Regions from separate parts of the Pseudomonas sp. VEM90 genome, predicted to be linked through region 1. Evidence: predicted binding sites of a transcription regulator. Region 1 holds the regulator's gene; the other holds the start of a gene.

Region 1 (5,232 bases):
TGAGCATGCTCGGAACGTCGAGAATCAACGCGATGCGACCGTCGCCGGTAATGGTGGCCCCGGACATGCCCGGGGTGCCCTGCAGCATCTTGCCCAGTGGCTTGATGACCACTTCTTCCTGGCCAACCAGTTGGTCGACGACAAAGCCGATGCGCTGGGTGCCGACCGACAGAATCACCACGTGGCCCTCGTGCTGTTCTTCGTGCACCTGGCCCTGGACCAGCCAGCGCTTTAGGTAGAACAGCGGCAGCGCCTTGTCGCGCACGATCACCACTTCCTGGCCGTCGACCACGTTGGTGCGCGACAGGTCGAGGTGGAAGATCTCGTTGACGTTGACCAGCGGGAAGGCAAACGCCTGGTTGCCCAGCATCACCATCAGGGTGGGCATGATCGCCAAGGTCAGCGGCACCTTGATGACGATCTTGGAGCCCTGGCCCTTGGCCGAGAAAATGTTGATCGAGCCGTTGAGCTGGGAGATCTTGGTTTTCACCACGTCCATGCCCACGCCACGCCCGGACACATCGGAAATCTCGGTCTTGGTCGAGAAGCCCGGGGCGAAGATCAGGTTGTAGCAGTCCGACTCGCTCAGGCGCTCCGCGGCGTCCTTGTCCATCAGGCCCTTTTCCACGGCCTTGGCACGCAGGATGTTCGGGTCCATGCCCTTGCCGTCGTCCGAGATCGACAGCAGGATGTGGTCACCTTCCTGTTCGGCCGATAGCACTACGCGGCCGGTACGCGCCTTGCCAGAAGCTTCACGCTCGGCGGGCATCTCGATACCGTGGTCGACAGCATTGCGCACCAAGTGCACCAGCGGGTCGGCCAAGGCTTCTACGAGGTTCTTGTCAAGGTCGGTCTCTTCGCCGACCAGCTCCAGGTTGATCTCTTTCTTCAGCTGGCGCGCCAGGTCGCGCACCAGGCGCGGGAAGCGGCCGAAGACTTTCTTGATCGGCTGCATGCGGGTTTTCATCACCGCAGTCTGCAGGTCGGCGGTGACCACGTCGAGGTTGGACACGGCCTTGGACATGGCCTCGTCGCCGCTGTTCAGGCCCAGGCGCACCAGGCGGTTACGCACCAGCACCAGCTCGCCGACCATGTTCATGATCTCGTCCAGGCGCGCGGTATCGACGCGCACCGTGGTTTCTGCTTCGCTGGCGGCATGCTTTTCGGCGGCCGGGGCTGGCGCGCGAGGCGCCGCGGCAGGTTTGCTGGCCGGCGAAGGCGCTGGCGCGGCGGCTGGCTTGGCCACCGGCTGGCTTTCGGCCTTGGCGGCAGCCGGCGCTTGCGCCTGGGCAGCAGCCGGGGCTTCTACAGCGGCAACATCGCCACCGAACTTGCCCTTGCCGTGCAACTGGTCCAGCAGGGCTTCGAATTCGTGCTCGCTGATTTCATCGCTGGCTGCGCTGCTGTCTGGCACGGCAGGTGCTGGTGTCTGGGCGGCTGGCAAGGCATCGACCTGGAAGGTGCCCTTGCCATGCAGTTGGTCGAGCAGCGATTCGAATTCGGCGTCGGTGATCTCATCACTGGTCGCTTCGCTGCTGACGGCAACCGGCGGCGCCGCAACCTCGACACTGAACTGGCCCTTGCCGTGCAACTGGTCCAGCAGCGACTCGAACTCGGCGTCGGTGATTTCATCACCAGCGCCACTGACAGTCTCGCCCTGCATCTGCTCGTCGGCCGCTGCTTGCGCCTTGACCGCATCGAGCGAATCGAGCAACTGCTCAAACTCGCTGTCAGTGATGTCCTGGTGCTGCTCTTCGGCCTCGGCAGGAGCCGCAACCGCCACGTCGGCAACCGGGGCCGGCGGCGGCGCTGCAACAGCTTCGGCTGCGCCAGGTTCGGCCAGGCGCGCCAACGCTGCCAGCAGCTCGGGGGTGGCCGGCGTCACTTCAGCACGCTCGCGCACCTGGCCAAACATGCTGTTGACCGTATCCAGTGCCTCGAGCACCACATCCATCAGTTCCGCATCGACCCGGCGCTCACCTTTGCGCAGGACGTCGAACACGTTCTCGGCGATATGGCAGCACTCCACCAGCTCGTTCAGCTGAAGGAAGCCGGCGCCCCCTTTTACAGTGTGGAAACCGCGAAAGATCGCATTGAGCAGGTCGGCATCGTCAGGCCGGCTTTCCAGCTCGACCAGTTGCTCGGACAATTGCTCAAGAATTTCGCCGGCTTCTACCAGGAAATCCTGGAGGATTTCTTCATCGGCGCCGAAGCTCATCAAACGTGCTCCTTAAAAACCAAGGCTGGACAGCAGATCATCGACATCGTCCTGACCGGACACGACGTCTTCACGCTTATCGGCATGAATCTGCGGACCTTCACCCCGAGTCGGATGTTTTTCTCGATCTTTTTCTGCACGCAATTGATCGTGATCATGGTTTATACCGGCAAAGCGGTCGACCTGGCTGGCCATCAGCACCAGCTTGAGCAGGTTGCTTTCCACCTCGGTCACCAGTGTGGTGACGCGCTTGATCACCTGGCCGGTCAGGTCCTGATAGTCCTGGGCCAGCAAAATGTCATTGAGGTGCCCGGAAACCTTGCGGTTACCCTCAGCGCTATGCGTCAGGAAACTGTCGACTCGCTTGACCAGATCACGAAATTCCGGCGCAGCCACTTCGCGGCGCATGAAGCGCTGCCAGTCGGTGCTCAGGGCCTTGGCCTCGCTGGCCAGCTCATTGAGCACTGGTGTGCTTTCCTCGACCAGGTCCATGGTGCGGTTGGCCGCGCCTTCGGTGAGCTTGACCACGTAAGACAGGCGCTCGGTGGCGTCGGTGATCTGCGACACCTCTTCTGCCTGCGGCATGGTGGGGTCGATCTGGAAACTGACGATGGCGCTGTGCAACTCGCGAGTCAGCTTGCCGACTTCCTGATACAGGCCGCGGTCGCGGGTCTGGTTCAACTCGTGAATCAGTTGCACCGCCTCGCCGAAACGGCCCCGCTCCAGGCTTTCGACCAACTCCTGGGCATGCTTCTTCAGGGTCGATTCGAACTCGCCCAAAGACGTTTGTGATGAATCCATGACGCGCCCCCCGTAACGTGACTCAGCCGTTGACGCGTTCGAAGATCTTCTCGATCTTCTCTTTGAGCACCTGAGCGGTGAACGGCTTGACCACATAACCATTGACGCCGGCTTGGGCCGCTTCAATGATCTGGTCGCGCTTGGCTTCAGCGGTCACCATCAACACCGGCATGCTTTTCAGCTTGTCGCTGGCACGCACTTTACGCAGCAGGTCGATGCCGGACATGCCCGGCATGTTCCAGTCGGTCACCAGGAAGTCGTAGTGACCGTTTTCCAGCATTGGCAACGCCGTGGTGCCGTCATCGGCTTCATCGGTGTTGGTGAAACCCAGGTCACGCAACAGGTTCTTGATGATCCGCCGCATCGTCGAAAAGTCGTCAACGATGAGGATTTTCATGTTCTTGTCCAATTAGACCTCCAAGCAGTCTCAAACGCGCTCGGCCTACCGAGCACGCACTCATTCAATTCGGTACAACGTGGAAAACGACTGCAACGACAGCGGGCTCAACGCGCCCGCCATTCCCCCAGGCGGCTGCGCAGGCGCGCGGCACACTGACTGTGCAACTGGCTGACCCGCGACTCGCTGACCCCCAGCACCTCACCGATCTCCTTGAGGTTCAGCTCTTCGTCGTAGTACAGCGCCAGCACCAGACGCTCACGCTCCGGCAGGTTGGCGATAGCCTCGGTCAGGGCAGCCTGGAAGCGCTCCTCCTCCAGCCCGCGCGCAGGTTCGACCTGGCCACTGGCGCCATCCTCATGCAGCCCTTCGTGCTCGCCATCCTGCAACAGGTCGTCGAAGCTGAACAGGCGGCTGCCCAGGGTATCGTTCAAGATCCCGTAGTAATCATCGAGACTCAATTGGAGTTCGGCAGCAACTTCATGATCTTTAGCGTCACGGCCTGTTCTGGCTTCTACTGCACGCATGGCATCACTGACCATACGAGTGTTGCGGTGCACCGAACGCGGTGCCCAGTCACCTTTGCGCACTTCGTCCAGCATGGCGCCGCGGATGCGGATACCCGCGTAAGTCTCAAAGCTGGCGCCCTTGCTGGCGTCGTATTTGTTGGCCACTTCCAGCAGGCCGATCATGCCGGCCTGGATCAGGTCCTCGACCTGTACGTTGGCCGGCAAGCGGGCCAACAGGTGGTAGGCGATGCGCTTGACCAGCGGGGCGTAGCGTTCGATCAGCTCGTACTGGGCATCCTTCGCCGCCCGGCTGTACATCTTGAAACCGCTGGCGTTCATAGTACGGGTCCCGCGCTGGTGGGTTGCACCAAGCGCTCGACAAAGAACTCCAGATGACCGCGCGGGTTGGCCGGCAGCGGCCAGCTGTCGACCTTCTGCGCAATCGCCTTGAAGGCCAGTGCACACTTGGAGCGGGGGAAGGCTTCGTAGACGGCACGCTGCTTCTGCACCGCCTTGCGCACGCATTCGTCGTAAGGCACGGCACCCACGTACTGCAGGGCAACGTCAAGGAAGCGATCGGTGACCTTGGTCAGCTTGGCAAACAGGTTACGCCCTTCCTGCGGGCTCTGCGCCATGTTGGCCAAGACACGGAAACGGTTCATGCCGTAGTCGCGGTTGAGCAGCTTGATCAACGCGTAGGCATCGGTAATCGAGGTAGGTTCATCACACACCACCAACAGCACTTCCTGGGCGGCACGAACGAAGCTGACCACCGAGTCACCAATACCCGCAGCAGTATCGATCACCAACACATCGAGGTTGTCACCGATTTCGCTGAACGCCTGGATCAGCCCGGCGTGCTGGGCCGGGGCCAGGTGCACCATGCTCTGGGTGCCCGAGGCTGCCGGCACGATGCGCACACCACCAGGGCCCTGCAGCATCACGTCACGCAGCTCGCAACGCCCTTCGATGACATCGGCGAGGGTACGTTTGGGGGCAAGGCCCAGCAACACGTCGACATTGGCCAGGCCCAGGTCGGCGTCCAGTAACATGACCCTGCGGCCAAGCTCGGCCAGCGCCAGGGACAAGTTCACTGAAACGTTAGTCTTGCCGACGCCACCTTTGCCACCGGTCACGGCGATCACCTGTACGGGATGCATGCTACCCATGTCTGTTCTTTACCTTGTCTCGCTGGGACTCAGGCCACACGTAGGGCAATTCTGCGTGCCCCTTGGCATAGCGACTTTGCACACGCTTCATGGTCAACCCGCTCGCCGTGGGTTGTGATAGAGATCAGCGAACATGTC
Region 2 (5,232 bases), on a different contig from region 1:
GGGCACGCCCCCGCACAGCCAAATAGCTGTCGGGGGGCCTGCGCCAGGCGGTTTTTGCATTTATGCTGCTAGCACCCAAAACTGCCACCTGACCAGGGAGCTCCACGGGACGTATGCGAAATGTATGGAAGCCGTTTCAGTCGTTGTATTTCGCCGCGCTGATGATGTTGATCGGCTCAGGCCTGCTCAGCACCTACCTGGCCCTGCGCCTGGCTGCCGACCATGTCGACAGCCTGTGGGTGGGTGCTTTGATGGCGGCCAACTACTTTGGCCTGGCGGTTGGCGGCAAGGTTGGCCACCGGCTGATCGGGCGGGTAGGGCACATACGCGCCTATGCCACCTGTGCCGGTATCGTCGGCGCTGCGGTGCTCGGTCATGGCCTGACCAGCTGGCTGCCGGCCTGGGTCGGGCTGCGCATGATCGTCGGCCTGGGGATGATGTGCCAATACATGGTCATCGAGAGCTGGCTCAATGAGCAGGCCGATGTGAAACACCGGGGCGCGGTGTTCAGCGGTTACATGATTGCCTCGTACCTGGGGCTGGTGCTTGGCCAGTTGATCCTGGTGGTGCACCCGCAGCTCGGCCCTGAGTTGCTGATGCTGGTGGCGATGTGCTTTGCCCTGTGCCTGGTGCCCGTGGCGATGACCCGGCGTATTCACCCGGCGCCCTTGCGCCCGGCACCGATGGAGCCGAAGTTCTTCATCAAGCGTGTGCCGCAGTCGCTCAGTACGGTGTTGGGCTCGGGCCTGATTGTCGGCTCGTTCTACGGTCTGGCGCCTTTATATGCGTCAAGCCAGGGCATGAGTACCGAACAGATCGGTCTGTTCATGGGTAGCTGCATTTTTGCCGGCCTGCTGGTGCAGTGGCCGCTGGGCTGGTTGTCTGACCGTTATGACCGGGCCGTGCTGATTCGTAGCGTGGCGGTGGGGCTGGCACTGGCTGCTGCGCCATTGGCAATACTGCCCAGTGTGCCGCTGGAGTTGCTGTTTGGTATCGGCTTCCTGATCTCGTTGCTGCAGTTCTGCCTGTACCCGCTGGCGGTTGCCTTCTCCAATGACCACGTTGAAAGCGAGCGCCGGGTATCGCTGACGGCGATGCTGTTGGTGACCTACGGTGTGGGTGCATGTGTCGGCCCGCTGGCGGCAGGGGTTCTGATGAAGGTATTGGGTGCGCAGATGCTGTATGCCTTCTTCGTATTCTTTGCCCTGGTGCTGGTCTGGCGCATTCGGCCGAAAGCGGTTACCGGCCTGCATCAGGTACAGGATGCACCGCTGGGCCACGTGGCAATGCCGGCGGCCGGTTCGCCGTTGTCGGCGGCGCTGGACCCGCGGGTGGATGAGCAGACCGTGCAGGACGTGATGCAGGCGCCGGTGGCGGCTGAAGACACCGAGGATGAAGAGAAGGGCGCGCAGCAACAGGCGCCTGAACCTGAAGAGGTCAGCAAGTCAGTGTAGGAGCGGGTTTACCCGCGAAGAGGCCAGCCCAGCAGAAACACAAATGAAAACGCCACCTCAGCAGGTGGCGTTTTCTGTTTTACCGACTGACGATCAATAATCGTCCTTGTCGAACCGCCGCGCCTCACGCTGCAGCTGGTACACGAAACTCTCGATCTTGCGTTGAGCCTGCCCGCTCAGATTGTGGAAGCGCACGCCGGCAAAGGTAGTGTTGATGCGCTCTTCATAGTGCAGATGACGCAGTTCGACCATGGTATCCACCAGGCCCAGCGGGTTGCCCGCCTTGAAACGCTCATACACCTGGCCCAGTTGCAAGCGGTCTTCGATATTGCCTTCGAAGCGCAGTTTGCAGCCGGTGGCCGAGATATCCAGCAGCTTGCCTCGCATGGCGCCGTTGCCCTTGAGGTGAGCCCCGTCGAGGATGATGTCGACCAGTTGCGATAGCTTCAGCGCGGCGCGGAAGGCGTTGCGGCGCTGGTGGTAGGTCATCTCTTGCGGCAGGGCGCCGCTGTAGCAGCGGTGGCCGTCGACTTCGCTGATTTTCAGCTCGTGATCGCATTCCCAGGCGATGCGTACACCATCGTGGAAGCCTTCGACGCGGAAGTGCTCGCCGTTCTCGATGAATTTCTCGCCGTCACGGGGGATCATCTCGTCCAGCGCCAGGGTGTTGCTTTCGCGGTCCACGCGCACCACATAGCTCTGGAAGCGCTGGCTGCGGTCGTGGAAGGTGATGATCAGGGGGTCGTGGCTTTCCTGCAGCTGCCGCAAGTTGGCCGCAATCTCCAAGGGGGTGCTCAACACCTTGGGTGGCTGCGGGGCATCGGATTCATTGAACACAGCTTATCGTTCTCCAGGCAAAAGCGACACACGCAAGTGACGGCATTTTGCCACTATGTTCTGTGCCTTGATAGAAAAATCACACTTGGCTGAGCGCACGCGGCTTGGCCAGAGGCGAGGTGCTGCCACGGCTGTCGTAGAGTGAGGGCGAATCGCCGCCCTGAAGGATGCGGATCTGGTTGTTGGTGACCTGCTGCTGCACCTGGATGATCCGGCCATTGGTCTGGTTGACCTGCTGGCAGTCGTCCATCAGTTGCGACAGCATGTCGAGCCGCTGCAGCATCACATCACCATGGGGTGACTGCGCGGCTACAGCCTGCACACCGGTGCGGTCGGCACTCAGGCCCAGGCTGCCGAGCAATTGGCTGCGGCGCTGGCCGTGCTGCTCGAGCAAGATGATCAACGACTGCTTGCGCGCCAGGATTTGCTCCAGCAGCGGCATGTCGCGGCCATGCAGGGCGATTGCTTCCTTGTGCAGAAGGTCGAGCAGTTCCTGCATCGGGGCAATGTCATCTTCGATCAGTTGCAGCAAGGTGGTGTCGTGCATGGCTAACTCTTGGCTTTTCTAGCGTCCGTGAAGTCAGCGCGCCGTACGGTCAGCGCTGGGCTTCGAAATCAAGCAGTTTGCTGGCGACCCGGCCGGCATCGACCTGGTAGCTGCCGTCGGCGATCGCCTGTTTCAACTCGGCCACGCGGGCGCTGTTGACCACCGGCTCGTCGCGCAGCTTGTCGCTGATCTTCTGCAACTGCTGGGCCTCCTGGCTGAGGTGTACTGCTTCTCCGCTGGCATTGGTGGCGCTTGCCGCTTCCTGGCTGGCTGCCGGTTTTTCGGCGCTGCCGGACGCGGTGTTGCCGCGTACGCCGCCCGTGACGGACGGAGAGTTATTCAAACGACTGAAGTCGATGACCATAATCAGAAACCTCTGGGTATTTGGACGCTTGCCTTGTTTTCGGCCAACCCGATATAAACTTTAGGCACAAATGCACTGCCGCCTGTCGGCAAGCCCGCGAACCCGTGTTCTGACACAGTTTAGGAAAAGCGGTTCCTCACTGCCAGCGCAATCTGGTGGTTGGCCTACATACTGACCTCGACCTGGCCAGGCCCGGTAACCCTGGCCTTGACCACGCGTTTGGAGTTGAGGTTGCGTACCCGGATTTGCTCGCTCAGGCCGCCTTTGCTCAGGGCTTCGCCCGGCATGCGCACGCTCAGGCTGCCACTGCGGGCAATGATCACCACATGGTCACCCTTGCGAACCACCTCGGCCTGTTCCAGGTGTTGCGGGGTGAGCACCTGGTCGATCACCGTGGGGCGCAGCATCTTCATGCCCACCGCCTGGTCCAGTTCGGTCAGAAAGCCCTGGCCCAGGGTGCCGACATCGCGCTCGCGCAGGGCCACGTCACCTTCGCCGACCGTGTTGTCGCGCTTGAGCGGGCGGGTTACCACTACCACGTCGCGGAAAAGTCGCACGGTGGCCGGTACAAATACCGTCCACGGTGCTGCGCCGTTGCAGCGTATCCTTACCGTCACCCGGCCCAGCGGCTTGGCCGGGCTTTCCAACGAAGCGTCCAGCTGCTGGCTGCACAACGGCATGCGCAGGCGTGGGTCCAGCGGGTTGACCTGGATTTCATAGCGGCCGGCCGTCTGGGTGGTGGACAGATAATCTTCAACGGTGAATTCAAGAAACCCTTGGGTGACACCGATAAGCTGTTCAGGCAAGGTGAACGCGTCCGCTACCGTGCGAACGCCGGGCATCAGCAGGCACAGCGTGGCCAGCAGGCGTGTCAATCGTCGGGAAAATGTCGTTTTCGTGTGCATGACACTCAAAAAAGCAAAGCCCGTGCCGACTCGCTACCTGAGTGGCAACGAAAGGCTGAAACGTTAAGGAGTCTGGCATGGCGGGTGTTATGGATTCGGTCAACCAGCGCACGCAGCTGGTGGGGCAGAATCGCCTGGAATTGCTGCTGTTCCGCCTCAATGGCGAACAGCTTTACGGCATCAATGTGTTCAAGGTCAGGGAAGTACTGCAATGCCCTGCGCTGACCTTGCTGCCCAAGGCGCACCCTGTGGTGCGTGGCGTTGCCAATATTCGCGGGGCGACCATCCCGATCCTCGACTTGTCGATGGCCACCGGGTTGCGGCCGCTGCAGGAAGACACACGCAACAGCTTCGTGATCATCACCGAGTACAACACCAAGACCCAAGGCTTCCTGGTGCATTCGGTGGAGCGCATCGTCAACATGAACTGGGAAGAGATTCATCCGCCACCCAAGGGGACCGGCCGTGACCACTATCTGACTGCGGTCACCCGGGTGGACAACCGCATGGTCGAGATCATCGATGTGGAGAAGGTGCTGGCCGAAGTGTCGCCGTCGTCCGAGTCGGTATCGGCCGGTGTGATCGATGCCGAGGTGCAGGACAAGGCGGTATTGATGCGGGTGCTGACCGTCGACGACTCGTCGGTGGCGCGCAAGCAGGTCAGCCGTTGCCTGCAGACCGTAGGGGTCGAGGTGGTGGCGCTCAATGATGGTCGTCAGGCGCTGAACTACCTGCGTCAGCTGGTGGATGAGGGCAAAAAGCCGGAAGAAGAGTTCCTGATGATGATCTCGGACATTGAAATGCCGGAAATGGACGGCTATACGCTAACGGCGGAGATTCGCAGCGATCCGCGCATGCAAAAGTTGCACATCTGCCTGCATACTTCGCTTTCCGGGGTGTTCAACCAGGCAATGGTCAAGAAGGTCGGCGCCGATGACTTCCTGGCCAAGTTCAAGCCGGACGACCTGGCCCAACGGGTGGTCGACCGGATCAAGGCAGCGCATTGAAGCAGCCGGGGGCATGCCCCTCGGCACCAGTGATTGAAAAGAGGCGGCAGTAGTGTCTACGGGTAATTTGGATTTCGAACAGTTCCGGGTCTTCCTGGAGAAAGCCTGTGGCATCCTG

What was found. The regulator FliA, encoded in region 1, starts transcription of late flagellar genes. The targets are predictions, from matches to a motif close to CTAAAGTTTNNNNNNNNNNNGCCGNTAA.
Region 2: flgM (flagellar biosynthesis anti-sigma factor FlgM) is a predicted target of FliA. The motif match lies at 3,239-3,266, and genes of this name have one in related genera.

What each region holds. Positions count from the first base shown of each region.
Region 1 is NZ_JBTRAR010000008.1:42,280-47,511, reverse strand. Features, by position in the region: gene ACYCCG_RS10015 (chemotaxis protein CheA) at 1-2,218, opposite strand, end outside; gene ACYCCG_RS10010 (protein phosphatase CheZ) at 2,231-3,019, opposite strand; gene ACYCCG_RS10005 (chemotaxis response regulator CheY) at 3,042-3,416, opposite strand; gene fliA (RNA polymerase sigma factor FliA) at 3,524-4,264, opposite strand; gene fleN (flagellar synthesis regulator FleN) at 4,261-5,094, opposite strand; gene flhF (flagellar biosynthesis protein FlhF) at 5,188-5,232, opposite strand, start outside.
Region 2 is NZ_JBTRAR010000034.1:822-6,053, reverse strand. Features, by position in the region: gene ACYCCG_RS24550 (MFS transporter) at 114-1,454, shown strand; gene ACYCCG_RS24545 (flagellar brake protein) at 1,548-2,291, opposite strand; gene ACYCCG_RS24540 (flagella synthesis protein FlgN) at 2,371-2,838, opposite strand; gene flgM (flagellar biosynthesis anti-sigma factor FlgM) at 2,888-3,202, opposite strand; gene flgA (flagellar basal body P-ring formation chaperone FlgA) at 3,367-4,107, opposite strand; gene ACYCCG_RS24525 (chemotaxis protein CheV) at 4,185-5,114, shown strand; gene cheR (protein-glutamate O-methyltransferase CheR) at 5,167-5,232, shown strand, end outside.